DNA from 2 places in the Enterococcus sp. DIV0174 genome. Region 1 is predicted to be linked to the other one. Evidence: riboswitches for the same ligand, from Rfam matches in the RefSeq annotation. Region 1 holds a riboswitch; the other holds the start of a gene.
What was found. A riboswitch is a leader RNA that binds a small molecule or an ion and turns the genes downstream of it on or off. The one in region 1 is predicted to bind FMN.
Positions count from the first base shown of each region.

Region 1 (16,423 bases):
TGCAACTTAATGAGAAGAAAAAAGAGAAAATTCTGTTTCATGAAAAAATAAATCAGTAAGCTGTTTAGAAAGAAATGGTCTTTAATTATTTTGTATCTTTTTCGCCTCTTTCTCTTTATAGTATATAAAAAAGATAAAACCCATTAGAGCCCTAAAGCTCCAATGGGTTTTATTGCACAATTATTTAACTGCGTCTTTCAATGCTTTACCTGGTTTGAATGCAGGTACTTTGCTAGCTGGGATTTCGATTTCTTCACCAGTTTGTGGGTTACGACCTTTGCGAGCTGCGCGTTCGCGAACTTCGAAGTTACCAAAACCGATTAATTGAACTTTTTCGCCGTTAGCTAAAGCATCTTGAATAGTTGAAAATACAGCGTCTACAGCTGCAGTTGCGTCTTTTTTAGTTAAATCAGTAGCTGAAGCAACTTTTTCGATTAATTCTGCTTTGTTTGCCATGGATTAGATTCACCTCCTCAACAAGAGATATGATGTAAAACATCAACCAATTAAACAATCTGAGTGGTCCAGAATGTTTAATAGAAATATTGACTTACTTCAATATTCTGTTATCACGATATCATATAAACCGCTTAATGGCAAGGTTTTTACTGATTTTAACGTGCTTTTTTTGGTCATTAAAACGTAATAAAAGAAAGTACCTTTATCCTTTGAAAAAAAAGAATGACTATGGTAAAATGCCTATTTTCTTCTTCTTGGAATGATTCGAATCGAAGTTCCTTCAAAAGTAAATGCCTTACGAATTTGATTTTCTAAAAATCGTTCGTAAGAAAAATGCATTAATTCTTCTTCATTAACAAATACCACAAAGGTTGGCGGCTTAACAGCCACTTGTGTTGCATAAAAAATCTTCAAACGTTTGCCTTTATCTGTTGGTGTTGGATTGATTGCCACAGCATCCATGATGATGTCGTTCAACACCGCAGATGAAACACGTAGATTTTGATTCATGCTGACATCTTCAATCATTTCTGGCAGACGATTCAAACGTTGTTTCGTCACTGCAGAAACAAAAACAATCGGTGCGTAGTCAAGATAACGGAACTCATCGCGGATTTCTTGTTCAAAATCACGCATTGTGTTCGTTTCTTTCTTCACTAAGTCCCATTTATTCACCACAATGATGACTCCGCGACCTGCTTCGTGTGCATATCCCGCAACACGTTTATCTTGTTCACGAATTCCTTCTTCAGCATTTAAGACCATCAAAACGATATCTGAACGATCAATAGCGCGCATAGCACGCATAACACTGTATTTTTCAGTATTTTCATACACTTTCCCGCGTTTTCTCATACCTGCTGTATCAATCATCAAGAATTTTTGACCATTTTCTGATACAAAATGAGTATCGATTGCATCACGAGTTGTTCCTTCAATGTCCGAAACGATTACACGATCTTCGCCTAAAATTGCATTGATTAAAGAAGATTTACCGACGTTTGGACGACCAATTAAACTAAATTTAATTGTATCATCGTCTTCTTCTTCCGTATCAGTGGCAAAATATTTGACTGCTTCATCTAAAATATCACCAATTCCCAGACCATGACTCCCAGAAACAGGGTATGGATCGCCTAATCCTAATGCATAAAATTCATAAATATCATTACGCATTTCAGGATTATCTACTTTGTTAACTGCTAAGATAACAGGTTTATTACTGCGATATAAAATCTTTGCAACCATTTCATCCGCATCAGTGATACCTTCTCGTCCACTGACTACACAAATAATCACATCTGCTTCATCAATCGCGATTTCTGCTTGATGCTTGATTTGTTCCATAAATGGTTCGTCACCTAAATCAATCCCGCCTGTATCGATCACGCTGAATTCACGACCTAACCATTCGCCTTTTGCGTAAATACGATCGCGAGTCACTCCTGGAGTATCTTCGACAATCGAGATACGCTCGCCAGCGATGCGGTTAAAAATCGTAGACTTACCGACGTTCGGACGGCCAACGATTGCAATTGTTGGATTTGCCATATTTTTTCCTCCTCACAAGTTTCCAATCCTACTTAGTTTAACGAATGAACCCCAAACTTTCAAGCTTAGTTATTCAATTCATCCAACTATTTTACATTTTTCTTGATTATCTGTAATCAATAACGAAAAAAATAAGACCAAGACAAAAGCTTTCACTTTCGTCCCAGTCATAAACTGACGTTACTTAATTATTTATCTGATTCGTCGTCTGCTGTTTCTTCAACTTCTTCTTTTAAAGCATCACCTAAAATATCACCCATTGTGAATCCAGTATTTTCTTCTGGTAATTCATATGATTCAATATTTTTTGGTTCTTCTTCAGAAGCTGGTTTTTCTTCCAGTGCTTTGATACTTAAAGCAATACGATGTTCTTCTGGATTAACTTCTAACACTTTCACATCAATTATTTGACCTTCTTGAAGTACTTCATGAGGTGTCGCAATATGTTTATGTGAAATTTGAGAGATATGAACAAGCCCTTCTACCCCAGGAAAAACTTCCACGAAAGCGCCAAAACTTGTTAGTCGTTTAACTGTGCCTTCTAAAACAGCTCCAACTGGTGCTTTGGCTTCAATGTCTGTCCAAGGTCCAGGCAATGTATCTTTGATTGATAGTGATACACGTTCTTGTTCAGGATTGATTGATAAAACTTTTACGTTTACTTCATCCCCAACAGCCAATGCATCACTTGGTTTTGCTACGTGACTGTGTGAAATTTCTGAAACGTGAACAAGTCCGTCGATTCCGCCTAAGTCAACAAAGGCACCAAAGTCAGTCAAGCGTGCAACACGCCCTTCAATGACATCACCTTCATGAATAGCAGTTAACACTTCTTTTTTCTTTTCTTCTTTTTCAGATTCAACTACTGCTTTATGAGAAAGGATCAAGCGATTTTCTGATGGTTCGATTTCAATAATCTTGAAGCTCAACGTTTGACCTTTATAATCTGAAAAATCAGCTACAAAGTGATCTTCAACCATTGATGCAGGTACAAATCCACGTACGCCAACATCAACAACTAAGCCACCTTTAACTACGTTTGTTACTGGTGCTTCGATAATTTTACCAGCTTGGAAGTCTTTTTCGATGTCTTCCCAAACTTTTTTTGCATCTAAACGGCGTTTTGATAATAAATAACTTCCGTTTTCTTTATCTTTACCAATTGTACTAATAACAACTAAGTCTAAAAGATCGCCTACATGAACAAGTTCATCAATGTCATCTACAGGTAATGTCGATAATTCTTTTGCTGGAACGACACCTTCAACGCCAGCACCTTCGATTCCAACAATTACTTGTTTGTCTTCAATAGCTAAAACTTCACCTTTAACTACATCGCCAACACTAACTTCTTGAACGCTCTTCATTGCATCTTCCATTGACTGATTGCTATCTGCTTGATTTTGATCAAATTCTGTCATAACACTTGTCCTCCTAACCAACATTATGCCGTAAATACGGTACTAATTTAAGTTTAATTGATTCTTAAAAAAAAATAAAGCGATTTCGCCCGGTTTATTTGAAAATTATTGACTTTCCGCCAATTTCATCGTTTTTTGTCAATTAATACTTACAGTTGGTAGCCTTTTTCAGAAACAACGTTTTTAATCATTGCTACCACTTCTAAAATAGATTTTCCAGTTGTATCAATTCGGACGGCATCTTCTGCTTGTTTCAACGGAGAAATTTCACGCGTTGAATCATAATGATCACGCTCTTGGATTTCTTTTGTTAGTGTTTCTAAGTCAGTTGGGATTCCTTTTTCTTGGTTTTCTTTATAACGGCGTTGTGCTCGTTCAGAAACACTCGCTACTAAAAAGATTTTGACCTCTGCATGTGGTAGTACGGCTGTCCCAATATCACGTCCGTCCATTACTACGCCACCGTTCTCACCAATTTGTTGTTGAATAGCAACCAGCTCTTCTCGAACTTTTCCATGTGCAGAAACCTCCGAAACAGCTTTCGTTACATCTGGTTGTCGAATTTCAGCTGTTACATCTTGTCCTGAAATAAACACATGTTGACCATCTGCTTGTTGTTGGAAAGAAATCGGATTTTCTTTAATCAAAGTAACTAATCCTGCTTCGTCAGCAAACGAAATTTGATGCTTGATTGCCAAATAAGTCACTGCTCGGTACATGGCTCCTGTATCTGTGTAAATATATTGAAAATCTTTTGCTAAAATTTTTGCTACAGTACTTTTGCCCGAAGAAGCCGGCCCATCAATTGCAATACTAATCTTTGTCATAAAAACGCTCCTCAAAAAAAAGCCGCAAAATGCGGCTCACATTATTTCACTCGTAATTCTTGTCCAGGATATAACATATATTTATTTGGATCCATTCCATTTAATTGGAATAGTTGATCAATGGTGATTCCAGCACGCTCAGCTACTTGTTTTGGTCCTTCACCTGCTTGAACAACTGTCGTTGAACCAGCTGCCACTTCTGTTGATGAAGAAGGCGTTGTTTCTGCTTCTTGTGCTACTGTTTCACTTGAAGCTGGTGGTGTAACTGGTGCAACTGAACTTGAAGTTTCAGGCTCAGTGATACTTGATTCTACTGTTTCAGAGCTTTGAACTGTTTCAGTAGTTGAAGAAACAGTTGTTGACTCTTCTTTTGAACTCATAGTTGAACTTTCAACGATTGATGAAGTTGTCGATGTTGAAGACGAACTTGCTGCATTATTACTTGAACCATTTCTAATCCAGAAGTAAGCACCTGCTGGGATTGCGATACAAAGTACTAATAAAAACAAAAAGAGTGACAAGAAAACAGTGTTTCCTTTCTTTTGCTGTCTTTGAGAGCTTCTTGAAGAATTTTCATCTTCTGTGTCATAAATTGGTTGCTCCCATGGTTCTTGTGTTTCGTTATTTTCTGATGATTGATGTCTATCTTTTCTGCTCACCTTTGCTACCTCCTAATTTCTTTCGTGAGTATTATACCATAGGAAAATGGGCCATGCCTAAAAAAATTACCCCTCTACGTTTTTTTTAAATAAATTTAGTAAAATCTCTTCCCAGTTATTCTCAAAATTACTTGTTCCTACTTTTGTTTCTGCTAAAAGGAGCCATGATGCTTCATCAATGTCACAACAATTTTGTGGTTTTTCTGTCAATTTTTCGCCAAAATAGTTCAAAATAAATTCTCTGCGACAAGTCGTTGCATGAATATAACGTAACATTTGATATAAACGAAACTGCTTCTCTTTTTCTTGAATCTTTAATTTTTCCATCCATTGATCTGGCTGATTTGTTTTTTTGACAATTTCTAGCCATTTTTGCTGAAGTTCGTCAAAGGGTTGTTCGATCTCTTGCTCATGTGCTAAATAAATTTCAAAACCTTGACGCTGCTCTTTCGCTAATTGATTAAAAAAATGATGAATCACTTCATCTCCTGTTTGATACAATAAAATTGCTGTACTTGGCTTCTGATCGCGGCCAGCACGTCCAATTTCTTGTACATAATTTTCCAGACTATCTGGTAAATCATAATGGATAATATAACGAATATCCGCTTTGTCTATCCCCATACCAAATGCGTTTGTTGCAATTAAAAATTGCAATTGATTTTGGGAAAATTGTTGCTGTAACTGGCGTCTTTGGCTTGCATCTAGACCACCGTGATAGTAGCCAATTGAAAAGCGACCACGCAATTCTGCATACAAACGCTCCACTTCTTTTTTAGTTGCACAGTAAATAATGGTTGCGCCATTGATTTCTTTCATAATGGCTTCTAGCTCAGCTGTCTTTTGAGTTGTTTTCCTTACAAATAGAGCGATATTTTCTCTGTTCACAGAATGCTTAACGATTTTGGGTTTGTTAGTAAATAACACAGTTTCAATATCTTGTTGAACTGCGCTTGTTGCTGTAGCTGTAAGTGCCAAAGTCACTGGAATCGCTAATTGTGTTCTTATTTCGCCCAAACGTTGATATTCTGGGCGAAAATCAACCCCCCATTGTGAAACACAATGTGCTTCATCAACCACAAAAAGACCGATTTTTTGTCTTTTTAATTGTGTTAATATTTCTGATTGCACTAACATTTCCGGGCTTAAAAATAAAAATTTGTATTGAGATAAATGCTCCATAACGTATTTCCGTTCTGAAAAAGTCAGCAAACTATTAAATGCTACAACTCTTTTTTCTCCCATTTTTTGCAACTGCATAACCTGATCTTCCATTAGCGATAGCAAGGGTGAAACCACAATGACCAAACCTTCCGATAGATAGCCAGTTAACTGGTAACATAAACTTTTCCCATTTCCAGTTGGCAAGACAGCTAGTACGTCGTCTTTATCCAGCAATGTTTGAATAATTTCTTCTTGGCCTGGACGAAAAGTTGAAAAGCCAAAATAACGTTTTAACTCAGCTGATAAGTTCATCTTTTTGGCCTCCTTTTAATGCTCGTATTTGATAAAAACGAAATTCACCATAATCAAGTGTACCTGTTTCATTTAACTCTTGGTAACGCCAAGTTTGAACAGGAGCTGTTTGACTAGCTAATAATTGGTTCGTCTCTTTTGAAATCAACTGATCAAACGGAAAGTCGTCTAAGAACAAGGCCCATTCAACTAGATGATCCGTGATTGTCCCCTTTTTCAAATGACGACGTGCCATAATTTCAGTAAGTGAATATCCTTCAAGAAAAAGTTGCCGTGTAACCAGCATACTTTGATTGTAATTTTGTGCCACAACAGGTAAAAGCAACTGAGCCAATAAGAAATCCGGAAACTGTTTCAATTGGCTCAAAAAAGCGTGAACAGCTTGCGCCTGTTGTAAATAAATTGTCGTTTCATCCTCGTTCGTCTCAATTAGCTGATAAGGCAGTAAACCGATTTGTTCAAAACCAGAAAACTGATTGGCTAATAAATTGGCCTGCTCTGTCGTTAGTTTGCTTAAACAAGCCGATAGCTCGTGATAAAAAGTATCAGCTAGCTGTTCTTTTGAACAATCGCTATGGGCTAGCCAAGATTTGATTCTAGTTGTATAAAATGGGCTAGTCTCTGCAGGTAAGTAATCTGATTGACTTACAGCTAAATATGAAACAACTTGAATTGCGAATTTTGTCAGTCGCCACACCTCTTCCCAGTTTCTACCGTAGAGGTCAAAATGTAATTCAGGATATAAGACATTCAATTTCTCTTGGCGTTCTCTCCCTCTTGTTGTCAAGAAAACTTCATTTTCTTCAATTTGAATCAAGCCTGATGTTTCTAACTCAGTTAATCGTTGCTGGTAGGTTTCCTGAGTTAGTTCTGGTAAACTACTGTGAGCTGGCAACAATTCATTCAAGAAACCAAAAATCAATACTGAAGTTGTTTTTTTACCTGTCAGTAATTGATAAAAAGAACTGACTCGCAACTTGTTTCTTGTAGGAAATAAAGATAGAATAAATGAAAGCATAGCAATTCTCCTTAAGTTAGGATGGTTAAAAATGTCACTATTATGTAAACTTGTACCCGAACGTTGTATTGCTTGCGGTCTTTGTCAAATTGAGGCCCCTGATATTTTTGATTACGATGAAGAAGGAATCGTGCTTTTTGCACAAGAACCAGAAGCACATCAACAATTTGTCACTGAAGCAGAAACTGAGTATGTAAAGAAAGCCTATCAGAAGTGTCCCGTTCGAGCAATACTATTGGAGGAACAAAACTAATTTGTCATTACTTCGGCAATTCAATTATGAGTTTCATAAGAAGAGTTGTCTATAAAATAGGATGAGCAACGCTTCTGCTCAAAAAAAAAACGTGAGTCCAATCAGAAACCGTCTGAAAAATTAGCTCAATCGCTACTTTTTCAAGCTGTTTCGCTAGACTCACGTTTTTTTACTTACTAGTGGTGAAAGGGATTACCAACCATTTTGCTTCAACCAATTTTCAATCGTATTTACAAGAGCGATTTGCTGATCTTCGTTCGTAATTTCTGCTTCTCCATCTTTTTTCTGTTCACCATATGCACCAAATCCACTGTGGTTTCCACCATTAATCACCACATACTTTGTTTGTGCAGGTAAGTATTGTTTGGCCTCTTCATATGCTTCGTGATTTAATACTTGATCTTTTGATGCCGTAATTGAAAGTACCGGAATTTTCGACTGAGATAGTTCTCCTTTTTTGTCAGGATAACTTGCTAAGAAAAAAATGCCTTTATTCTTATCTGTTACATTTTGAGAAACATACCGACTACTCATTACCCCGCCAAGTGAATGTCCGCCAAAAACAAAGGTGCGATCAGGAAAATCCTCAATCACTTTTTCTGCACGATTTTTATCTAGTATCGCTAGATTGAGTGGCATTTTAACAATTGCCACATCGTAGCCAGTTTCAGAAAGTTTATTTGCCCAAACACTGTAACTTTCTGGCTCAACTAAAGCACCTGGATAAAAAATAATGATTGGATGTTGTTGTGCCAGTTTCTTTTTTGGACTTTTAAAAAAAAGATACTCCTTATTATCAATCGCTTTTTTACTGGTTGTTAATGCGGTTTGGCTTGGTTCATAAGTATTTTCTTTTAAATAATAATAGCTTCCAACACTAATTAAACCTAAAATAACCAATAAGCCTAAAAATATTTTTCCTAATTTTTTCAAGCAACCACCCTCCTTCAATCATCTTTTAATTTATTATACGTGTATTTCAAAAAAATGACGAAAGAAATTTCTTAATTGCTTCAAAAAAAGAGATGTGACAGCATCGTCACACCTCTTTGATTAAACATTGTACAAAAAATTTTCTCTCATAGAATTAAGATGTTTCTATAAGATTACTCACAAGCTACTTATTTTGCACACAAGCGATAAACAGCTTCAGCATAAATTTCCATTGCTTTATACATGCTGCTTAATTCCCAACGTTCGTTGGCTTGGTGCATGAAATCTGGTGTATCAGGGAACATTGCTCCAAATGCCACACATTGATTCATTGTACGAGCAAAAGTTGCGCCACCTGAAACAAATGGTTCAGTCATGTCGCCAGTGATATCACGATAAGTTTGCAAAAGATTTTTTACTAGTTCACTATCTAGTGGCACGTATAATGAATCTAAGAAATCAAAATCTTCATAAGTTAGTTCATATTTTTTAGCTGTTTCTGTTAGTTTTGCTACTAAATCATCTTTTTTAAATGTTACTGGAATACGCATGTCTACACCAATTTTTGTTTGTTCTGGTGTAATTTCTAAACTAGCAAAATTCATTGTTAATTCGCCAGATTGTTCATCTTTCGTCTTTCCAACAACATTTTCACCCGTTGCGTTTTCTTTCACTAATTTACCTAAGAAATCAATTGGTGCAAAATCAAAGACTTCAGCTAAAGCCATAGACAAACGTGAAATAGCATTTACGCCTTCTGGTGCATCCTTCGCATGAATGCTTTTTCCAAGAACAATAATTGAGTCACCATGATCTTCAAAATCAAAACCAAGTTTGTTCAATGCTTCTTTCACTTCTTCTAATTTTTCACCAGCGTATGGTGCAGCATCAGGAACGACGTTTAATGCGCCACCTGCTTTCACAGAAAAATCAGATGTACCAGGACCTGTCAAATAGGCTTGTAGTAATCCTTTTTCAGCATAAATCAATGGGAATTCAGCATCCGGTGCAAAACCTTGTGTGATTCCTTCTTCTTTTTCATTGTATTTATCTAAGCAGCGCCATAAGTTTTCTTCATCTGTCCCAAAAATAAAGCGAATCCGTGTATTAAATTCAATTCCAGCATCCATCAATGATTTAACAGCATACATTGCCGCAATTGATGGTCCTTTATCATCTTGTGATCCACGTCCAATCAACCAGCCATCTTTTACAGTTGGATCAAACGGCTTTGTATCCCAATTTTTTTCATCCCCAGCAGGAACAACGTCCATGTGACACAAAATACCAAATAATTTATCACCAGAACCAACTTCTGAATAACCATAATAGCCTTCTGGGTCTTTAAATGTGCGGAAGCCTAATTCTTCACTGATTGCTAAAACCTTATCTAATGCTTCAACAACTTTTGTTCCGAAAGGATGGCCTTTCCCAGTATCCTCTTCGTCTAATACAGAAGGGATTCTGATTAGTTCATTAAGTGATTGTAACGCTTGTTCATGATGTTCTTTTGTAACAAATTGTTTCATTCCACTTACCTCCTAATAAGATAAAAGACCCGATAGTTTGCCTACCGAGTCTTCTTAAAGCCAACTCAGTTAGCTTTGTTTACTTTATTATTTAATGATAGATGTTTCTAACTGTTTTGTCTAGGCAAAACTAAATCATTGCCGCAACACCGAGAATCACACAGATAGCTACAAATAAAATAGCAATCAGTTTACCTGTGAATTTCCACCAAACAGAGATGTCAAAACGAGCAATCGCAACAGCCCCCATAACAATAGCAGAAGTTGGTGTAATCAAGTTAACCAATCCAGAAGCAGATTGATAAGCAGTGATAACTAAGTCTTTACCTACACCAGCAAATTCACCCATTGGTCCCATAATTCCCATTGTAGCCGCAGCTAAACCTGATGTTGATGGAATCAAGAATGACATTGGGATATAGAAGATGAACGTAATGATGATGAACACGCTTGAAGATAATGTGCTCAATCCTTGTTCTCCCCAGTGTAAAATAGTATCAGTAATCAAACCATTGTTCATAACAACTTGGATACCACGAGCAACAGCAACAACGATTGCTACGCCGATCAAGTCTGATGCACCAGCTAGGAATTCTGAAATAAATTCAGATTCTTTCATGCCGTATGTGAATGCAACAACGATTGCCATAACTAAGAATAACATAGTGATTTCTGGGAAGTACCAGTCACCAAGTGGTAACATGTCAATCCCTAATACTGTACCAATTACAGGAAGTCCTGTTAACCAGTTTGTTAATGATTCAAAAATAGTAAAGTTTTCATTCAATGTTGTCCAAGGAATCAAACTGATGATCATGATACCAAACGTAATAAAGAATAAAATATTAACAGATTTTTGTTTGCTTGTAATTGTTTCTTGACGACCAATCGATTCGATATCGAAATGTTTCATGTCTTCTTGTCGTTGGCTATAAACCAAAGACTTGGTTGGATCTTTTTCGATTTTTGAAGCATAACGATAAACATAAACGATTGAAATACCTAATAAAATCACAAACATCAAGAAACGTAAGCCAATTCCTTCACCCATTGAGATACCAACAGCTTGAGAAGCTACCCCTGTGGCAAACGGATTAACAGTTGATGCCAAACAGCCTACTTGCGAACCAACTAAAACGATTGCAACAGCTACTACAGTATCAAAACCAACCGCCATCATAACTGGAATTAGTAATGCATAAAAAGGAATTGTTTCTTCGGCCATTCCGTAAGTTGAACCACCTAAAGCGAATAAAATCATTAACACAGGAATCAACATTTTTTCTTTGCCTTTAAATTTCTTAACGACAGAAGCGATTCCGGCATCTAATGCACCCGTTTTATTGATAATTCCTAAAAATCCACCCACAATCAAGATAAAGAACGAAATCGGAATAGCAGCTGGTGTCGCACTTGTTAGCTCACCTGCTTCAACCCCCAACATCCCATTGATTGGTGCCATGAAAATATCCCAAAGACCTTGTGGATTTTGTTTTACTCGTTGATAAGATCCAGCAATGATGTTGCCTGCATCATCTACACTATAGTGACCAGCCGGAATAAACCAAGTAAGGACAGCGATAATTGCAATGATAATGAATAAGACCGTATACGCTGACGGCATCTGAAATTTTTTCTTTTTTTGTTCCATTTTCTTCTTCCTTTCCCTTTTTCATTTTTTAGAATCAAGTAACATTGGTTCTATCGTTATTTTATCAAAAAGAGCGGCAGAACAAAAATAATATCTCAAATAAATGATACTTTTTGTTCATAAAACCATTTATAATGACGAATCATTGCCTCCTTTCAGCTAAGATACTTCTTTCAAAGTAATTGTAGCCTGTCTTTTTGTTTTTCAAACAAACCTATTCGTCATTTAAAAAGAGAAGAATTTCACATTCGTTCATTACAAATTCATGTTTATGCATAAAAAAATAAAATACTCAATAACAACTAATAAAACGTTTACATTTGCGGTTTTATTGCATTTTTTTTCAAAAAAAAAGGACCAAAAAATTACTGGTCCTTTTGAATATACATTTTAAATCGTATGTCTTTGTTCTAAGGCATGCTGTTTACGACTTAACCAAGGTAATAACTTAGCGTGTAAAACTAGGAAAGCAGCACTAACGATAAATCCTTTGATTAAGTTAAACGGAACAATTCCAATCAATACATAATTAACCAACGGCATACCTAGCATTTGATTAGCATTCAATCCAAAAAACATAAGATATAATGGTGTAATAACAAAATAGTTTGCGATACTCATGAAAATTGTCATTGCTAAAGTTCCTGTGACAACACCTAAAATTTTGTTTCTATTCGCATGTTTTTTATTTTGTTTGAAGAAGTAGAAAATTGGTAACGTAAAAATTGTCGTTGCCAAAAAACTTGCAACATCACCAACTAAATTGTCTGGTGAAAATCCTGTTGTCACCAAATGTAAAAGTGAGCGTAAGAAAGCTGTTGCGACACCAGCTACCGGCCCGAATAAAAACATACTGATCAAGACAGGTATATCACTAAAATCAATTTTTAAAAAACTAAATGCCGGCATAATTGGAAAAGCAATAAATTGTAAAACCAATCCGATTGCAGCAAACATCGCTACCATGACCATTTTTTGTACCCGTGTGTTCTTCATTTGAAATCCTCCTGTTAGGACTCCTCTTCAGCGAACTATCCAACTAATTTTTCAAACAAAAAAACTCTACTTTCACAGGGAAAATAGAGTTAGAGTTATCTGATAAATGATTAGTCAAATAAGCTCTATCTTCTTTATCCAGACTTTACTGTCGGTATCGGAATTTCACCGATTCAGCTATTTCTTAGAGAAATAGGTCGTGGACTGTAACCACCGGTCGGGAATTGCACCCTGCCCCTGAAGACGAACCTTTTATATTATTTTGTTTACACTTACATTATACATAGCCTTGAAAAAAAAGCAACATTTAGTTCTTACAAAAAGTAAGCTGTCATTTTGAATGATTTAATAATGTACTGATTTCTTTTTTGTTTAACTCACGATACTCTCCTGGACGTAGCCCTTGAAGAGTCAGATCACCATATTTTTCTCGTTTCAGTTTTTGTACGGGTAAGCCAACTGCCTGTAGCATGTTTTTCACTTGGTGATTACGTCCTTCATGAATTGTTAACTCAACAATACTGTGATTCGTTTTAGGATCAACTGACAAGATTTGAACTTTAGCAGGTGCCGTTCTTCGTCCTTCTAGTTTAATTCCTTTCGTTAAAGGAGATAGCACCGATTTTGTAGCGATTCCTTTTACTTTTGCAACATAGACTTTATCTACCTCATGCTTTGGATGCGTCAAACGTTGCGCAAATTCACCATCATTTGTTAATAGTAAAATACCAGATGTATCATAATCAAGGCGTCCTACAGGATAAATTCGTTCTTTTACCATCGGCAACAAGTCAGTAACCACTTTTCGGTTTTTATCATCTGATACTGCAGAAATGACCCCTTTTGGCTTATAAAGTAAATAGTAACCATATTCTTCTTGATAAATTGGCACTTCGTCTACTTCAACAACATCGTGTTTTCCAACTTTTACACCTAATTCTCGCACAACTGTGCCGTTGACTTTTACCCGACCAGCTAAAATAAATTCTTCTGCTTTTCTTCGAGAAGTAATTCCCGCATGCGCGATTACTTTTTGCAATCTTTCCATTACATTTTTTCTCCTTCGCTCACTCCATCAAAAAATAAATCCAATGATTCATCATCTTTTAACGCGTTTTCTAATTCTTGTGTATCTGGCAACTCAGTTAAATCTTTTAATCCAAAATAATCAAGGAAATAGCCAGTTGTTCCATACAAAATGGGACGACCAGGACCTTCCACCCGCCCTTTTTCTTCAATTAGCTTATGAGCAACCAATCGCTGAACGGGACCAGAAGCTTGGACACCTCTGATTTGTTCGATTTCTGTACGTGTAATTGGTTGTTTGTAAGCAATGATTGCTAACGTTTCAACTGCTGCTTGTGATAACGTATTTGATGATCCTTGCGCATATTTTTTTAAGAGTGGCGCTAATTCTTTCTTAGTTGTTAAGACGAAATGGTCTTCTGTTTCAAAAATGTGTAACGCTGAATCAAGAGTTGCTTGGTATTTTTTTTCTAAGGCTAAAATCAATTCAGCTAATTCTTGTTTATCAACATTCAATAAATAGCTTAGTTCTTCACTACCGATTCCTGCTTCGCCGGCCACAAAAAGGATAGCTTCTAGTTCACTTAATTTTGTCATTCGTTGTATCTCCTATTACTGGATAAAGCATGATTGAATCATAATTTTCAGCCTGCTCAGCAAAAATCTGTCCATTTTTCATCAGTTCAAGTAACGCTATGAAGGTCGTCACGACTTCTGCTTTTGTTGGTGCTTCAAAAAATGATTCAAATGTACAGCCCGCTTGACTGTTCACTAGCTTTTCCTTAATAAAACTCATACGATCTTCGATTGTCGTGTCGTCTGGGGCAATCGTCTTTTCCACTTTTTGTGAAAATTGTTTGCGCTCCAAAATGGCTTGCATCGCCCGAAATAAATCGACTTTTTTTACTTGTCCACGTTTGAGAGGCAATTCTTTTTCTGCTAAGTCTTCTACCATCGTTGGCTCTTTTGAGTAATATAAACTACGTTCCTCAGCTTTTTCAACTAGTTTTTCTGCTGCATACTTGTACTTTCGATATTCTAAAAGTTGCGTAACCAATTCGTCTCGTGGATCTTCTTCCCACGTTAAATCATCTTCAATGGCGAGTTCCTGAACAGGCAATAATGTTTTACTTTTGATTGCCATCAATGTAGCTGCCATCACCAGGTATTCTCCCGCTAGCGCTAGCTCCATTGTTTTCATCGTATGAATATAGTTCATGTATTGCTCAGTAATTGTCGCAATTGGAATGTCATAAATATCAATTTCCATTTGCTGAATCAAATGAAGCAATAAATCCAGTGGTCCTTCAAAAATATCTAGTTTAATATTGATTTCAGTCAAATGATTCACTCTTTCTTCATTATGCTTCATTGCCATTTAGACAAGTAAGGTTTCGTAACCTCAGTTGCTAAAAAAGTCACTTCTGGATATTTTTCTTGAAGCTCATTTAGCATCAAGAATCCCATGTTTTCTCCTCGATAAGAAGGGTTCAACGAAATATCATGAATGACTAATTGATTCTTGTCGATCCATTCAATACCGATAATTCCTTGAATATTTGTCGAGTCTTCTGGTGTGAAGAAAAACAGTTCATAATCATTTTCTGCCTCATAAACATCGATTTCTTTTAACAAATCGGTTTGATCCGTCAATTTTTTATGAAAGCTTAATAAGCCCATTGCAATTTTTCGGTTCTCTTTTCGGTAATGTGTTAACATTGTTTCACCTTCCTCTGATTAAGCCCTTGGAAAATGCTGCTTGTAAACATCTGTCATTCTTTTCTTAGTGATATGTGTATAGATTTGTGTTGTTGAGATGTCTGCATGTCCCAATAGTTCTTGCACCGTCCGTAAGTCTGCTCCGTTTTCCAATAAATGTGTAGCGAAACTGTGACGTAAAGTATGTGGCGTAACGTCTTTACGAATACCTGCTTGTTGTACTAATTGTTTTAAATTTTTCCAGATTCCTTGTCGAGAGAGTCCTTTTCCATGATTGTTTACAAATACATGTAGTTCGGAAGTATCCTTTACTAACAGAGGGCGCGCTTCATCCAAATAACGTTCTAACCATTGAATTGCATAGTCTCCTAAAGGAATGATTCGTTCTTTATCTCCCTTACCAATTGTTTGTAATAAGCCGAGAGAAAGATGAAGATCACCTAATTTTAGACTGATTAATTCACTGACCCGCATGCCCGTTGCATACATGACTTCCAAAATTGCTCGGTCGCGAATCCCTAATGTTTTGGATGTATCTGGTGTTTCAATCAATGTTTCGACTTCTTTAAGTGTCAACGTACTTGGTAATTTTTGTGCCTTCTTTGGTGTATCAATATGCTGCATAGGATCATGGTCTGTATAGCGTTCTTGTCGCAAAAACTGATGAAATCTTCTCAAGCTAGAAATCATTCGGGTAATTGTCGCAGTCGCCTTTTGTTCTTCATGTAGTTTTTCTAAATACTGAATAACTAGATAACGATCGACCATTTGCCAAGAAGTAATCTTCTTTTCTTCCATAAAATGCAAATATTGTTCCAAATCACGTTCATAACTTTTACGCGTATTGGCCGAGAGTCCACGTTCAATATTCAAATAATGAAGGTACTCACTTAGTTCTTCTTTCA
Region 1 covers NZ_CP172881.1:904,320-920,742, reverse strand. Annotated here, with positions in the region: gene IGJ93_RS04555 (HU family DNA-binding protein) at 181-456, opposite strand; gene der (ribosome biogenesis GTPase Der) at 700-2,010, opposite strand; gene rpsA (30S ribosomal protein S1) at 2,199-3,431, opposite strand; gene cmk ((d)CMP kinase) at 3,581-4,258, opposite strand; gene IGJ93_RS04535 (SAG1386/EF1546 family surface-associated protein) at 4,300-4,917, opposite strand; gene IGJ93_RS04530 (RecQ family ATP-dependent DNA helicase) at 4,984-6,393, opposite strand; gene IGJ93_RS04525 (helix-turn-helix domain-containing protein) at 6,377-7,411, opposite strand; gene IGJ93_RS04520 (ferredoxin) at 7,443-7,664, shown strand; gene IGJ93_RS04515 (alpha/beta hydrolase) at 7,857-8,597, opposite strand; gene IGJ93_RS04510 (M20 family metallopeptidase) at 8,786-10,126, opposite strand; gene IGJ93_RS04505 (YfcC family protein) at 10,257-11,777, opposite strand; gene IGJ93_RS04500 (ECF transporter S component) at 12,168-12,773, opposite strand; FMN riboswitch at 12,897-13,022, opposite strand; gene IGJ93_RS04495 (pseudouridine synthase) at 13,105-13,821, opposite strand; gene scpB (SMC-Scp complex subunit ScpB) at 13,821-14,396, opposite strand; gene IGJ93_RS04485 (segregation/condensation protein A) at 14,380-15,150, opposite strand; gene IGJ93_RS04480 (GNAT family N-acetyltransferase) at 15,168-15,518, opposite strand; gene xerD (site-specific tyrosine recombinase XerD) at 15,537-16,423, opposite strand, start outside.

Region 2 (16,423 bases), 660 kb from region 1:
ATGGACCGGAAGCCCCACCTACTTTTGAAATCAAAGACATGGCTAAGATCTTAAATGTATCAGTAATAGTTTTCGGTTGTTGTGCAGCAAATGCTTCTTGATAAGCTGCCATGCCACGAGCCATATTGTTTCCATGGTCACCATCACCAATTGGCGTATCTAATTCACTGAGCATGTGTTTATTTTTTTCGATTTCTTGAGAAAAATCATTCAACCATGCTTGTACTTTTTCGACTGTTAAATCCATTGTCATTCTCCTTTAGTCAATCATTTTCTTAAATTAGCCCCATGAGATGGTTGCAACTGGACTGGTTAAAGCTTTTGTCCATTCCGTTGTTGTCAAATCAATCAATGTCAGAGAAAGACCTTGCATATCAATAGAGGTCATATAGTTCCCAACCTTGTGGAAATCAACGTCAATATCTTTAGCCGCAAGTAAAGTTAACACATCATTTATAAAGACAAATTGTTCCATTAAAGGAGTGCCACCCATACCATTGACCAAGACACCAACTTTTTTTGGCGTTTCTGGATAAGCCTGAACTAATTTTTCAACTAATTCTTGTGCTAATTGTTTTGAAGGTTGTAATTTTTCGCGACGATATCCTGGCTCTCCATGAATACCAACGCCGAATTCGATTTCATCTTCTGCTAAAGTAAAACCAGGTTTCCCAACTTCAGGGACAGTTGCCGCTGCTAAAGCAACGCCAATCGTTTTGGTTGCTTGGACAACCTTTTCACCAAGCTCTTTTAATTCTGCTAAAGAAGCGCCACTTCGTGCAGCGTCACCTAAGATTTTATGAACAAGAACTGTTCCGGCAACACCACGCTTTCCAGCGGTATAAGTGCTGTCTTCTACAGCAATATCGTCATCAACAACAACGATTTCTGTTGGAATGTCGTTCATTTCGGCTAAGTCTTTTGCCATTTCAAAGTTCAAGATGTCACCAGTATAATTTTTAACAATCAATAAAACACCTTTGCCTTGGTTGGTTGCTTCGATAGCGCGTTCGATTTGATCTGGTGTAGGAGAAGTGAAGACATCACCTAAAACCGCTGCACTTAACATTCCGTCACCGACAAAACCAGCATGTGCAGGCTCATGCCCGCTTCCGCCACCAGAAACTAATCCGACTTGTGCATTCTCTGTTTGATTTTTAGCAATTACTCTGGAATCATCGACGCGATGAACAAGTGTTGAATAACTTTTTACCATTCCTTCAAGCATTTCTTCGATAATATTTTGTGGTTCATTAATGATTTTCTTCATTTTATTTCCAACCTTTCTTTGCTGCCTGCTTTGCTTCATTGACAATATGGTCGGGATCGTCAGAAACACTTGCTGTGATTCCAGCTGCGAATGCTCCTTCAACTAAGGGGGCATCAACTAACACATATTTTTCTTGTTGTTCTGGTTCTAATAAATCATATGCAAGTTCAGCACTTAAGACAGCACTGCCAAGATCAGCGAAGACAAAAAAGATATCACTATCAGTTGCTTCATTGATTGCATCTACAATTTTGGTTGGATCGCTACCTAATTCTCCGTCAGAAGTTCCACCTAGGGAAAAGAGCACGACATTCTCACTTTTGCCCATTTGCTCAATCATTTCTTTGAGCCCATCTGTAATCATTTGACTATGAGAAACGAGTAAGATACTTTTTTTCATTCCAAAAAACTCCTTTTTAGTTACGCATTCTATCTTTGTAGGCTTGTCCAATTCGATCAGCGACGATTAGAGCGTTTGCGACATCTTCGACAACAATTGGGAACGGCATTGAATGAATGGATTCTTCAGGAATGCAAGCGATTTTTGCTACTTCAAGTGCTTCTTCATAAGTAATGTGATCCACACCTAGATCAGCTAGCGTCAATGGCAATCCAACAGAAGCCATGAAGTCCATGACGTCATTCATTTCTTCCGTTTTTGCATCTTCCAGAACTAACTGAGTTAAGGTGGCAAAAGCAACTTTTTCACCATGAAGGTAACTATGTGCACCAGGTAAAACAGTCATTCCGTTATGAATGGCATGAGCTGCAGCTAAACCACCACTTTCAAATCCTAAACCAGATAACAAAATATTTGTTTCGACAATTTTACTCAATGATTCAGTCACTAAATTCGCATCACAAGCAATTTTTGCATTCAAGCCGTCTTCTTGTAAATGTTCCCAACATAATTTTGCCATCGCTAAGGCAGCATAAGTGCCACTAGCCGGAGGAGTTAATCCCTCTCTTGAACCCATTGGCAAACTTGCGTTAACGCGGGAATAAGAATCATGCGTTGCACGTGCTTCAAAATAAGTTGATAATGCGTCACCCATACCAGCAACCAAGAAACGAGTAGGTGCTTTTGCCACCACTTTTGTATCCACTAAGACAACGCTTGGACTTTGTTTAAAGTAAGCATAGTCGTCAAACGAACCGTCTTCATGGTACAAAACAGCCGAGTGAGAGGTTGGCGCATCTTGCGCTGCAATTGTTGGAACAATAATTAGTTTTTCACCCTCAGCTACAACTTTTGAAGCATCAATCGCTTTTCCGCCACCTAAACCAATAATGCAATCAGTGTGTTGTTCTTTAGCTACTTGTTGCAATCGTTTTGTTTCTGCTTGAGTGACTTCACCACTGAAACCGCCTTCAATAAATGATACGCCAAATTTTTCTGCGGTAGCATCTAGTTGTGGTCGAATACGATCCACATCAGCCGGGTTTGCAATCAGTAATGCAGAAGACCCAAAAGTCGATACGAAGTAACCTAAGTTCAGTAATTCATCTTCACCTTGTACATATTTGGTTGGTAAAATTAGTGCTTTTCTCATCAGTAGTTCCTCCTTGTTATCGTTTACTATTATAGCATAAAGCGTTATCATCAAAGAATCATTGAACTTTGATACCGCTTTCTTTCGAGAATGTGTTGAAGTATTTTGTGAAATAGGATTATTTTGTCATTTTTAGAAAATCGTCCTATACTACTAACTAGAGGTGAGAAAATGAGCACAACTTTATTTGATATCGAACAAGTTTTAGATTTAGATAAATGGGAAAAAGTTCAAGAAAGTCTAGCCCTCGCTACACATTTGGCCATTATTTTAGTAGATTATCGGGGTAGACCAATTACGAAACACAGCCAAGTTCAACCTTTTTGCCAGTTAGTACGTAATCACCCTGAATTGGCTGTTTATTGTGAAAAATGTGATTCAAGAGGAGGCCTGGAAGCTGTTCGAACAGGAGAGCCGTTTATTTACCGTTGCCATTTTAATATTGTTGATATGGCAATCCCAATTATGGTTGATAATCAATATGTTGGTGCAATCATGGCTGGAGAAGTTCTGCTAATAGATGGACAAGAAAAGTTAGAACAAGTTTTACAAGTAGAAGACCAAGAAAGATTGGAAGCATTTAAAGAAGAACACCACGAATTATTTGAACAATATCCCCAGTTTACCTTGGCTGATTTGCAGAGAACAGCTGTAATGTTAGAAAGTTTAAGCGAATACATCGTAACGGAAGCAATCAAAAAAGATTATTTAATCAAAGCGTATAAGCAGACACTCCGCATTTCAAAAAAAGCAGAAGTACCGGATCAATCAGTTGATTTAAAAACAGTGCAAGCAGACATTCGTCAATCTTTATTGGAAAACCAATTAGGGACAGAAAAAGATAGGTATCTAGCCAAAAATAAAATGCTGCAACCTGCAATTGATCTGATTTTTGCTAATAAAGGAAGTCATGTCGATCTAAATATGTTAGCCGATGTAACGAATTTGAGTCCAAGCTACTTAAGCCGACAGTTGAAAGAAGAGTTTGGAGAACCTTTCAGTCAAATTTATGCGAAATTAAAAATCTATTGGGCGGAACAATTATTGAGGACAACAGATTTAACAATCAGCGAAATTAGCGATCAATTAGGTTATGTTGAGGCCAGTTACTTTGTACGTTCATTCAAAAAAATCAAGGGAATCACACCATTGAATTACCGTAAGCGACACAAACATTTTCCGATGGATTGAAGCAAGTCGCGAATCAAGCACAAGAAAAAAGCAGTTGACATTCTTTTTTTTGAACGTTATGCTTTTTTTGTTAATTGAATATGTTTCTTCGGGGCAGGGTGTAATTCCCGACCGACGGTGACAAGTCTAACTTGAAGTCCGTGACCCGCAATAGTTTGCGGTTGATCTAGTGAAAATCTAGAACCGACAGTTAAAGTCTGGATGGGAGAAGAAAAACTTATCGAAAAAATGACGGGAAAAGTGTCCCTTTTTTTGTCGTGCTTCTTTGAGTTTATTTTGACTATGAGCCTCGTGTAATTACACGGGGCTTTTTTGTTTGGAAAGGAGGAATTCATTTGCATGAACGATTTATGAAAAAAGCGATTCTAGCAGCGGAAAATGGGCGTGGGAAAACATTTACGAACCCTTTAGTCGGTGCAGTTATTGTGAAAGACGATCAAGTCCTAGCAGTCGGCGCACATTTAGCATATGGCGAGGCACATGCAGAAAAAGTAGCAATTGATTATTTATGCGATACTCCCGAAAAACTACTCAATTCAACAATTTATGTCACTCTAGAACCTTGTGACCATCACGGAAAACAACCACCTTGCACAGAGGCAATTATTGCTGCTGGAATCAGGCAAGTAGTAGTCGGACAAGTAGACCCTAATCCTATAGTGTCTGGTCAGGGAATAAAAAAACTACGAGATCATGGGATTCATGTTTTAGTTGGTGTGTTAGAAGAAGAGGTTCGAAATTTAAACAGACATTACAATTATTTTTTTGAAAAGAAGCGGCCATTTGTTGCGCTAAAACAAGCAATATCATTAGATGGAAAGTTAGCATTATTGAACCAACGAACCAGATTAACAAGTGAATATGTGGTGCAAAAAGTTCGCGAAGAAAGGGCGAATTACCAAGCAATTTTGGTAGGAAGTCAAACTATTTTGACTGACAATCCCAAGTTAACAAGTGCGATAAACGATTTTCCGTTTTATCGAGTAATCTTAGATCGACGAGGAAGGGTGTTCGAACACGAAAATCTTGCTGTTTTTCAAGATGAAACAGCGCCAGTTTTGATTTTTACAGAACAGTCTGAAATTTGTCAGACATTACCGAAACATGTTGAGGTAATTTATCTGCCGAAAGTTTTGATTTCCGAGGTATTAACAAAATTAGGAGAACGACTGATCCAATCTGTGTATGTTGAAGGTGGTGCAAAAATTCATGATGCTTTTTTGGCAAGTGCGTGTTGGGAAGAGCTGATTACTTACGTTGCACCTAAAATTTTAGGTGGTGATAGTGTTACGTGTATGTCCTCTAGTCGACATGTTGAAAAAGTAACAGAATTGAACAATGTCACAGTCCAAGCGTTAGACAACACAATAAAAATCGTGGGGAGCAGAGTATAAAATGTTTACTGGATTGATTCAAGAGCAGGGAAAAGTGACTAAGATTACACGACATGGACACACAATCGAACTTACTTGCGAAGCGTCTGAACAATTGTTAGACAATTATCGAATTGGAGACAGTATGGCTATCAATGGGACATGTCTAACGGCTATTGCAATCAACAATCAACGATTCTGTGTGGAAATGATGCCAGAAACGTATCAGCGAACGACTTTTTCGCAAATGAAAGTCGGAGATCCGGTCAATTTGGAACGCGCATTGCCTTATAACGGACGACTAGAAGGACACTTGGTAACAGGGCACGTAGATGGAACGACTCGCTTGCTACAAAAAAAAATGCAAGAAAATGCCTTTGTTTTTGTTTTCGGATTACCGGGTACTTTTAAAGGTGAAATTATTCCGCAAGGATCGATTGCAATCAATGGTGTTAGTTTAACTGTTACAGCAGTGACCGAGCAGACCTTTTCGGTTAGCTTGATCCCACACTCAAAAGAACAAACGAATTTAGGAAAACTGGTTCAAGGACAATTGGTCAACATTGAAACTGATTTACTAGGAAAGTATGTAAAGGCACAAGGAATTCTTAAGTGGTGAAAGAAGGACAAGAGAGATGAACCATAAAAAAATTGAAGAAGCTTTACTAGAATTACGAAAAGGAAACTTAATTATCGTAGCAGATGATGAAAGCCGGGAGGCAGAAGGAGATTTAGTTGGGATTGCAAACTTAGTATCACCAGAAACAATTAATTTTATGACTAAATTTGCTCGAGGACTCATTTGTGCGCCAATCACTCTTCAACGTGCCAAGCAGCTACAGTTAACGGAGATGGTCCAAAAAAATACCGATCCATTTGGTACAGCATTTACGATCAGTGTTGATTATGAAACAACGGTAACTGGTATTTCTGCTTACGATCGAGCAAAGACGATCAAAGCTTTAGGGCAAACAACAACGAAAGCTACGATGTTCCATCAACCGGGCCACATTTTTCCGTTGATAGGCAAGGAAGGCGGCGTCTTGAAGCGAAGAGGACACACGGAAGCTGCACTTGATTTAGCAAAATTAACCAATCAATCAGAAGCTGCCTATATATGTGAGATTTTAAATGAAGATGGAACAATGGCACGTTTGGAGCAACTAAAAGTTTTGGCGCATAGCTGGCAGATGCCACTTATTACTGTCGAAGAGTTGAAACAATATTTGGAAGAGCAACGACCAACTGTTCAACTACCTACAGCATATGGTGACTTTGAATTAACTTTGTTTGAGGACAACGCTGGTGAAGAACATTTATTGCTAACAAAAGGTGATGTGCGAAAGAGTGAAGAACCTTTACTCGTGCGTATTCATTCTGAATGTTTGACTGGCGATGTATTTGGTTCCCACCGTTGTGACTGTGGCGACCAGCTTCATGAAGCTATGAGGATGATTTCGGAAAGAGGAACAGGCGCTATTCTTTATTTACGTCAAGAAGGCAGAGGCATTGGTTTAAAAAATAAATTATTGGCTTATCAACTACAAGAAACAGGTATTGATACTTATGATGCGAATCTTGCTTTAGGATTTGAGCCAGATGAGCGAACGTACCAATTTGCGGTAGAAATGTTAAAGAAAACGAGTATTCAGAGAATCGAATTATTGACGAATAATCCAGAAAAAGTGACACAGTTGATGGAACAAGGAATTGAGGTCGTTAAACGCGTGCCGCTTGAGATCCCGCCAGAAAAAGAAAACTATACGTATCTACAAACGAAAAAAACAAGATTTCATCACTTACTATCAATTTGAGAATGGAGAAAACAATGCATACTTTTGAAGGAAACTTTCATGGACAAACGAAAAAAATTGGGATTGTTATTGGACGATTTAACGAATTTATTACATCAAAACTACTAAGCGGGGCAATTGACAGCTTGGTTCGTCACGGCGTAGAAGAAGAAAATATTGATGTTTATTGGGTTCCAGGAGCCTTTGAAATTCCCTTTATGACCAAAAAAATCGTTGCAACGAATCAATATGATGGTGTGTTGACTCTTGGGGCGGTGATTCGTGGAGCAACGACTCATTACGAATTGGTTAGTAATGAAGTAGCAAAAGGTGTGGCACAAGTTGGTTTAGCATCAGAAATTCCAGTTATGTTTGGTGTTCTGACGACAGAAACAATTGAACAAGCAATTGAACGTTCAGGCACAAAAGCTGGAAATAATGGGGCAAACGTGGCACAAGGATTACTCGAGATGATTTCCTTAACGCAACAAATTAGGAACAACTGATTGCGGCTGCCTTAATTTGTTCGTTTACTTCATTAAAGAATAAAAAGAGCAAGGGTTGAACTTTTTACTGACTAGAAACAGTAGGAGGTTCAACCCTTGCTCTTGTATAAGTGATGCGTATTTGTAATAACAGAATTTTTCTTGTTTTCGATAGAAAAATAAGGAAAATTGTATAACATTTGTAATAAAAACGAAAAACGGTTACATTTATCATTGACTTTTGAAGAAGTTACCGTTATGATGTTCACATAAAAGGCGTGTTACTGGTCCGACCAGGCATCAACCAGCATGTAATAGACTGTGGGAGCAGTGTATTAATGTTGGCTTTTTTATTGTCTTAGATTGGAGGTGGCGAGTTGGAGATCATCAAGAGTATCAACAACAATTTTGCATTAGCGATGAAAGATGGCAAAGAAGTTATTGTTGCAGAAGTGGGAATTGGCTTTGGAAAATTTCCTAAAACGATTGCAGAAGATGAAGTCGAAAAAGTATATCAATTAAATGATTCCAATTTAAATGGGATTAACTTGGCTCAGTTTCCGCTAGAAGTCATGAACTACTCTCATCAAATTGTCAAAAAAGCTGAGCAAGAACTCCAGTTACCAACGACAGATCTTTTGTTTTTAAATGTTGCGGATCACACGAACTACATGTTGCAACGTTTGGACCAAGGAATTTCTTTAAGTGCACCGTTTCGAATTGAAATCGAAAAGTTTTTCCCGAAAGAATTTGAGCTGGGAAATTGGGCGGTGAACTATTTGGCGGAAGAGACAGGTAAACAAATTCCTAGACAAGAAGCACACGCCTACGCCTTACATTTTATCAATAGTCAAGCAAGTCTTGGTGAGCGTGAAAAAGTAGATCCTTACATTAAAATTATCAGTGATGTGAACAATATTATTACGTATCATTTTCATAAAGAGTTCCCAGAAGATTCATTCTACTATTTACGTTTTGTGACGCATCTTAAATATTTTATTGCTAGGAAACTTAACCATGAGACAACTGAGTATCGAAAAAATGAATTGTATCAAACACTGCGTGCACAATATGTGCAAGAAGCGCAGTGCGTAAAGAAAATCGAGCATTATTTGCAGGAGTCTTACGGTTGGACGTTGGACGAAGAAGATTTGCTTTATCTGCTAATCCACATCAAAAAAATAAGTGAAATTTGAGTGTAACTGGTTCGACCAGGCATAACCAAAAAAACGACTCTCTTTTGATTGAAGAGGGCTAGTTTTTTTGGTTTTTTGTTTTTTACGAACAATTTTTAAGGAGGAAAAAGAAATGGACGATCGACAAAGAGCACAAGCAATTTTAGAAGCAGTGGGAGGAAAAGAAAATGTTTCATCACTAACACACTGCGCGACACGCCTACGTTTTTATTTAAACAATGGACAAAAAGTTGAAAAAGAAGAAATCAAAGAAGTACCTGGTGTGATTCAATATGTCGAGTCTGGTGGACAACATCAAGTAGTAATTGGAAGTGACGTGGTGGATGTCTTTGATGAATTAGTGAAACTATTACCAGAAGATGCGGAGAAACAAGTAAATGAGCCAAAAGAGAAACAAACATGGTACGATGAATTATTTGCGACAATTTCAGCTATCTTCACCCCATATATTGGTGTGTTGGCAGCAGCGGGGATTTTAAAAGGATTTTTGATTCCACTTTCCATGTACAATATTTTGCCGGCAGATAGTGGACTATATCAATTGTTAAGTATCTTAGCATCTGGTGTCTTCACATTATTACCCTTGTTTATCGCAGTAACAGCAGCCAATCGATTTAAGACAAATCAATTTATAGCGTTGGCAATCGCAGCGGCAATGATCTATCCATTAACAGATGCTAGTATTTTAGATAGTGCGTCATTGCTGGGATTAACGATTAGTTTCAAAACTTATGGTGGTGCTGTTGTTCCAACGATTTTAGCAATTTGGGCACAAAGCTATATCGAACGTGGTGTCAAAAAAGTTTTGCCTAAAGTCACTCACACAGTATTTGTTCCTTTCTTTACAATCATCATTACCGGAATTGCAGTCTTTGCTTTGATCGGTCCTTTAGGAAATGGAATCGCCAATTTGATTGGTACAGCATACTTTAGCGTGTATGCGTTTAGTCCGATTTTAGCGGGTGCATTATTAGGTGGCTTGTTCCAATTATTAGTGATGGTTGGTTTACATTGGGGAATTTTACCAATTGCGTTAATCAATATTCAAAACACTGGTGCAGATACGATTTTACCAATTGGTTCTAACGGTGTATTTGGTCAATTTGGTGCTGTAGTTGGCGCGTGGCTATTTTTAAGAAAAGGAAAAGATAAAGAAATTGCTGCCTCTGCTTCATTATCAGGCTTTTTTGGGATCACAGAGCCTGCCATTTATGGGATTAACTTGAAGTATAAAATGCCATTTATTATTGGTTCGATTTCTGCAGCACTTGGCGGCGCAATCAGTGGCTTTTTTGAAACCAAAGCTTATTCTTTTACCCCAGTAGCCAATATTTTTACATTCTCAATGTTTGTAGGACCTGGAAATAATTTTAGTGCACAATTATTAGCGAATGGTGTGTCATTCTTCGTGGCGCTAGTAGCTACTGCTTTGTGGATGCGTAAGCAAATGAAAACAGTCTCAATTAGTGAAGAAGAACAGAAAATAATTTCTGCAGAACCAGTTGCATCTACTAACTTAAGTGAAGCTAACTTAGTAGTAGCACCTTTAAATGGAGAGTACTTGCCGATTTCAGAAATCAATGATCCAGTATTTTCTTCAAAAAGCATGGGCGAAGGTTTTGCAATCAAACCAAGTGAGGGTACGGTATATGCACCTGTTAGCGGCGTTGTAGAGCTAGTGGCTCAAACAAAACATGCGATTGGGTTCACTGCTGATGATGGTAAGCAATTATTAATCCATATTGGTCTCAATACAGTAGAATTAAATGGAAAAGGTTTTTCTTGGCAGGTTAAACAAGGTGATCGAGTAACTGCAGGACAAGTCATTGGACAAGTGGATTTCAGTCAATTAGCTGATTACGATACGACAACAGCAGTCGTTTTAACAAACACACTTGATTATCCAGAAGTCAAGATTTCATTAACAGATAAAAATCATCTGATTCAAACGAAGTAAGTGAAAAGGAAGGCTGAATGATGAGAAAATTTATTTTAAATGCAGATGACTTAGGAATGTCAGAGGCTATTAATTTAGGAATTGCCAAAAGTGTGGAAGAAGGAATCGTTAGGAGTACTTCGTTAATGGTGAATATGCCTGAAGCTAAAGCTGGAGTTACGTTGATCCAAGCAATTGATCCAACGGTTGAAATCAATCTGCATATCAACTTTACTTTAGGCAAACCAGTGACAGATGCAAAAAAAATTCCTAGTTTAGTGGATGAAAAGGGGCTATTCCTCTCTTCAAGTCATTACAAAAATGGTGGAACATTGACGTTTAACTATCATGAAATCAAACAAGAAATGGAAGCACAAATCTTACATTTTAAGGAATTACTTGGTGAATTCCCAGTGCATATGGAAACACATTCTGTTGGCGATCAAGCAGTTGGACAAGCTTTATTTGAATTGGCTGAAAAATATGGCATCCATGCCAATTTATTTTATGGATACCAACCACCAAAAAAATTGCCCTATCAACTGGCAGAAATTCCTGATTTTGATAAATTGATGACGGTCCTCAATCGTGGAACGAAGCTTAGTGACTTTGCAGACGATGCGTTTGGTTACCAAGCATTACCAGAAGAAACAGTGATTGAATTACATCTTCACCCTGGTTTCTTAGATCAATACGTTTTAGACCACAGCACATTAACCTTGCCACGTTGTCAAGATTTAGAAACATTGACTTCCTCTGAGTTAAAAAAATGGTTTGAAACAACAGAGTATCAAGTTGTTGATTTTGCCAGTTTAAAATAGAAAAAGAGAAGCTGGACAAAGCGTAGTTACGCGCTTTGTTCAGCTTCTCTTTTGATCTTTTGGACTAATGCTTTTAGAGCATCTAAACGAGTTGGTGTTAAAGAAGAGATCCGAATACATGTCTTACCCAAATTGCTTTTGCCAAAGATCTGAGCATATTGTTCAACCAATGGCGGTTCATTTTCATCAATGGGTACATAAATATTCACTGTTTTTGCGTATTGCTTGACTGCAATTAGTGGTGAAGCGGGTTCTTCTGGCGAATGTTGGATAAATAGCCAGCCAATGCCTGTGAACTTTCCAACAGTGAAGCTTTTGCCTGCTTGATTGGTTTCTTGTTCAATGAGTTGTTTGATCTGAGTATATGATTTTTCACTATTCACTAGATTCACCTCTTAGTTATTTCCTATTTTCTATCCACTTATTGTATCATGTTTATAAGGGAAAAGACTCATCGGAAGAACCAGATGAGCAAAGGAGCTTGTTATGAAAAAAAACTGGTTGGACAAGAAAAAGATTATTTTTTATTTAGTCTTTATTTTACTAGCAATTTCTACCGTATATGCCATTGTCATGATGATTCAAACGCCATCTGGAACATCGACAACTGAGTACGAACATGTCAAAAGTGATTATGTGTTGATGATTTTGCAATGTGTGGCAGGAATGATTATTATTTTTTTACCAAGGCAAGTAGAACAGAAATTTGATATTGAGATTCCTGATACGATGGAAATTCTTTTCTTTCTTTTTTTGTTTTGTGCAATTTATTTGGGTGAGGTACGCAATTTCTACTATAAAATACCATTTTGGGATATGATCTTACATGGATTTAGCGCGGCAATGCTGGGTTCGCTAGGATTTATTATTGTCGCTTATTTAAATCGAAGTAAACGAGTAGCGCTTCAATTAAGTCCATTTTTTATTAGCTTGTTTGCCTTTTGCTTTGCAACAACAGTCGGGTTGCTTTGGGAAGTCTACGAATTTTTAGCGGATCATTTATTAGGGACTAACATGCAAAAATTTATGACAGGCGAAGGCGAGATTTTAAGTGGGCATGAGGCACTGATTGATACGATGAAAGATTGCATCGTAAATATGCTTGGTGCTCTGGTCATAGTTAGCTGGGGATATATTCATTTAAAACATCAAGAAAAGCGATTAAGTAATCTTTCTCGAGTACATCAAAAAGTTGAGGAAAACAATTCAGAAAGACACAAGAAGGAAGAATAAAAAATGACTGATATATTTTTAGGTATTGACATCGGAACCACTGCAATCAAATTTGGTGCAATTGCTCAAGGAGAAACCATTTTTTATCATCGTGTACCATTGGAAACTTACAGCGAATCTGGGGGTGTCCGTTATCAAAAAGCTTCTGAAATTTTAGTGATTATCCAAAATGAATTGCGAGAAATACCTCGCTCATTAAAACAGAGAATCACAAAAATCAGTTTTAGCGTGGCGATGCACAGTTGTATGCCTGTGGTTGCTGGTGAATTTGAACAAGTCTTTATTTGGTCTGACACTCAAAGCAAAGAAGCGATAGCGGTCTTCAAGCAGGCGAATGAAGCCGAACGTTTTTACCAAAAAACAGGTACACCGATTCATGAAATGACACCTTTTGCCAAAATTCTCTATTTTAAGAAAAGAAAAATGTATCCTGAAAATACGAAATGGTTGGGTCTGAAGGAATTGCTCATGGGCTTTTTCACTGGTGTTTCAACAATTGATTTGTCTACGGCGTCTGCTACAGGTTTATTGAATTTAGCCAAACGTCAATGGGATAAAGAAATCTTAGGTTACCTTGGTATCAGCACGGATCAATTAGGCCAGTTAGTAGAACCAACTACTTCATATTTAATCAAAAGAGAACTGGCTGACGAGCTACACTTTTTACCTGGCGTACAAGTTTTTGCAGGGGCAAGTGATGGTTGTTTAGCGGCTTATGGTGGTTATCTGGCAAACGGATTGTCAGCAAGTTTGACCATTGGTACGAGTGCTGCTGTTCGAGAAATAACTAGTACACCAGTTTTGGATTGGCAGCGTCAAAACTTTTGCTACTATCTAACTGAAAATATTTATGTGATTGGTGCGCCATCAAATAACGGTGGGAAAGTACTTGAGTGGGCAAGCCAAGTATTTGCAGATGACCCCGTACAATTCTATGAAAAGATTCCGGACTATTTAGCACAATCGCCAATCGGTGCCAAGGGATTACGTTTCTTCCCCTATATCAACGGTGAGCGAGCTCCACTTTGGAAAGCCAATCAAACAGCGGAATTTAAAGGTTTAACGATTCATCACCGCCGAGCTGAGATGGTTCGAGCAGTGATTGAAGGGGTACTGTTCAACGTTAAGCGACTCCATGAAATGGTGAATGAACCAAGTAACTTAGCAGTCAGTGGTGGTTTTTTTGAGTCAGCTGTTTTGTGTCAGTTAACAGCAGATATCTTAGGAGCAGATTGTTGGTTGGCTGGTGAAAATGAACCGATTTATGGTTTGTATGGGTTAATTACTCAGGTAGCTTCAAAACAGTCGCCAATTCGTCTGCAGAAATGGTCGGCTAATCAAGAAAGCCATGCGGAGTTTCAACCAGTATTTCAGACTTACTTTGACTAACGTGTAGCTCAACGACGAAAATTGCGTGAGTTGTATGCTGTTTCAAAGATGAGTCGTGTTTTGATTGTCTATTTCAGTCGGATTGACTTATTTTATGAATGACGACTGCCATTTTTGAGAAAAGTAGAACTGAAATTTTTTCAGTTTGAACAGATATGAGCGAGGGGGATTGTATGACTTTTTATAGCATCACCTATTTGGAAGCACAAACGAACTTAAATGATTATGTAAAATATTTTTTTATTTTTGGTTCATTGATTCTATTGGTCGTAGTTTTTAGTTTGTATTTACGACATCGAATTCAAACGAAGTATCGAGATCTTAGCATTATCTTTTTCTTATTCTTATTGTTTGTTTCTGGCGTTCAGTATTCGGATTATCAAGTGAACCAAAGTAGACACTCTCAATCTTCTCAAATGGTTAACCTAGTGGAACAAATTTCAAAAGAAAAAAACTTAGCGAAAGAAGAGATCTTGGTCAATTCCACACAATTGGCAGACGGAATCATTGTGAAAATCGCAGATGATTTTTATAAAGTCAACTTAAGCGGTGACCAGACATCTTATACGCTAGAACGAGCATATGTTACTAATCCAGAGATTAAAATCATCAATGAGTAAGGAGAAAAAATATGCAGTTTTATACACCAATTATTATTAAATTTGCGTTAGGTATCATTTGTTTGATTATTCAAATTAATTTGATGGGAAAAGGAAACTTGGCTCCTTCTTCAGCATTGGATCAGGTTCAAAATTATGTATTGGGTGGAATTATTGGCGGTGTTATCTATAATGACTCAATTACTGTATTGCAATTTGTACTGGTGCTGATTATCTGGACGTTACTAGTATTAGTTCTCAAATTTGCTAAAGAACACAACCGCTATGTGAAACGAGTGGTGGATGGTCGACCGATTACCTTGATTCAAAATGGTGTCGTTGATGTGAATGAATGTTTGAAAAATGGAATCTCAGCCAATGAATTGATGTTTAAGCTTCGAGCAAATGGCATTTACGAAGTAGAAAATGTAAAACGTGCTGTCTTGGAACAAAACGGCCAATTGACACTGATTGAATTTGGGGATGAAAACATCCGCTATCCAATTATCGTTGATGGTCAATCTAATGAAGATGTGTTGGAATTGATCAAAAAAGATGAGGTTTGGTTAGAAGAGCAAATTCAACAAAATGGGTACCAGAAAATCAATGAAATCTATCTTGGAGAGTACTTGTCTGGAAAATTAAATCTCTATGGCTATAAGAAATGAGTAGTGTACAATCAATTTAGTAATCAAAAATAATTAAAGTGTGAAGCAGTTGATCGAAAGAAAACTGTTTCACGCTCTTTTTTTGCACAGAAATCACGTATGAAACCGAAAACACTGCACACTAATAATAACTTGTGTATTTTTATTTATTAGTGTGCGCACGAACGGTTTGTGGCTGTAACCCTTGATAGAGTAGTGCTGTAAAGCGCTTTTATTTTTGGCACGGTACTTGCATTATACAAAAGTGTAAGTAAGAGAAAAGGATGTGTTCTAAATGGAAAAGAAAACAATTATGCTTGTCTGCTCAGCAGGAATGAGTACTAGTCTATTAGTAACGAAAATGCAAAAAGTGGCTGAAGAAAAAGGTGTAGAAGCAGATATCTTTGCTGTATCAGCATCTGATGCTGATCGTCATCTAGAAGATAAAAATGTAGACGTTTTACTTTTAGGCCCACAAGTTCGTTTTATGAAAAATCAATTTGAAGAAAAACTTGCACCAAAAGGAATTCCTTTAGACGTAATCAATATGCAAGACTACGGCATGATGAACGGTGCAAAAGTTTTAGAACAAGCGGAAAACTTAATTAACCAATAAAAACTTGAATAGAAAATAGAGGGGATGAAGAACAATGGAAGATCAAAAAAATCTTGAGGCAATCATGGGCTTGATCATGTTTGGCGGAAACGCAAAAAGCGATGCAATGGAAGCGATTGCTGCTGCAAAAAGCAGCGACTTTGAATTAGCAGATGCAAAAATCAAAGATGCAGAAGAATCTTTAGTGCAAGCACATCATTCACAAACAGAAATGCTTACACAAGAAGCACAAGGCAATCATGTGGACGTTACATTATTGACTGTTCATAGTCAAGATCACTTGATGACATCAATTGCATTTACTGATTTAGCAAAAGAAAT
Region 2 covers NZ_CP172881.1:248,243-264,665, forward strand. Annotated here, with positions in the region: gene dhaL (dihydroxyacetone kinase subunit DhaL) at 1-247, opposite strand, end outside; gene dhaK (dihydroxyacetone kinase subunit DhaK) at 281-1,270, opposite strand; gene dhaM (dihydroxyacetone kinase phosphoryl donor subunit DhaM) at 1,272-1,670, opposite strand; gene IGJ93_RS01265 (glycerol dehydrogenase) at 1,687-2,823, opposite strand; gene IGJ93_RS01270 (PocR ligand-binding domain-containing protein) at 2,995-4,014, shown strand; FMN riboswitch at 4,095-4,231, shown strand; gene ribD (bifunctional diaminohydroxyphosphoribosylaminopyrimidine deaminase/5-amino-6-(5-phosphoribosylamino)uracil reductase RibD) at 4,350-5,408, shown strand; gene IGJ93_RS01280 (riboflavin synthase) at 5,410-6,006, shown strand; gene ribA (GTP cyclohydrolase II) at 6,023-7,201, shown strand; gene ribH (6,7-dimethyl-8-ribityllumazine synthase) at 7,216-7,686, shown strand; gene IGJ93_RS01295 (PRD domain-containing protein) at 8,043-8,861, shown strand; gene IGJ93_RS01300 (beta-glucoside-specific PTS transporter subunit IIABC) at 8,974-10,818, shown strand; gene IGJ93_RS01305 (ChbG/HpnK family deacetylase) at 10,839-11,618, shown strand; gene IGJ93_RS01310 (hypothetical protein) at 11,645-12,001, opposite strand; gene IGJ93_RS01315 (hypothetical protein) at 12,105-12,851, shown strand; gene IGJ93_RS01320 (gluconokinase) at 12,855-14,240, shown strand; gene IGJ93_RS01325 (DUF3290 domain-containing protein) at 14,414-14,860, shown strand; gene IGJ93_RS01330 (DUF421 domain-containing protein) at 14,872-15,507, shown strand; gene IGJ93_RS01335 (PTS sugar transporter subunit IIB) at 15,782-16,102, shown strand; gene IGJ93_RS01340 (PTS lactose/cellobiose transporter subunit IIA) at 16,137-16,423, shown strand, end outside.
Region 2: linked by a shared signal. The riboswitch ahead of ribD (bifunctional diaminohydroxyphosphoribosylaminopyrimidine deaminase/5-amino-6-(5-phosphoribosylamino)uracil reductase RibD) and the one ahead of IGJ93_RS04500 (ECF transporter S component) in region 1 are both predicted to bind FMN.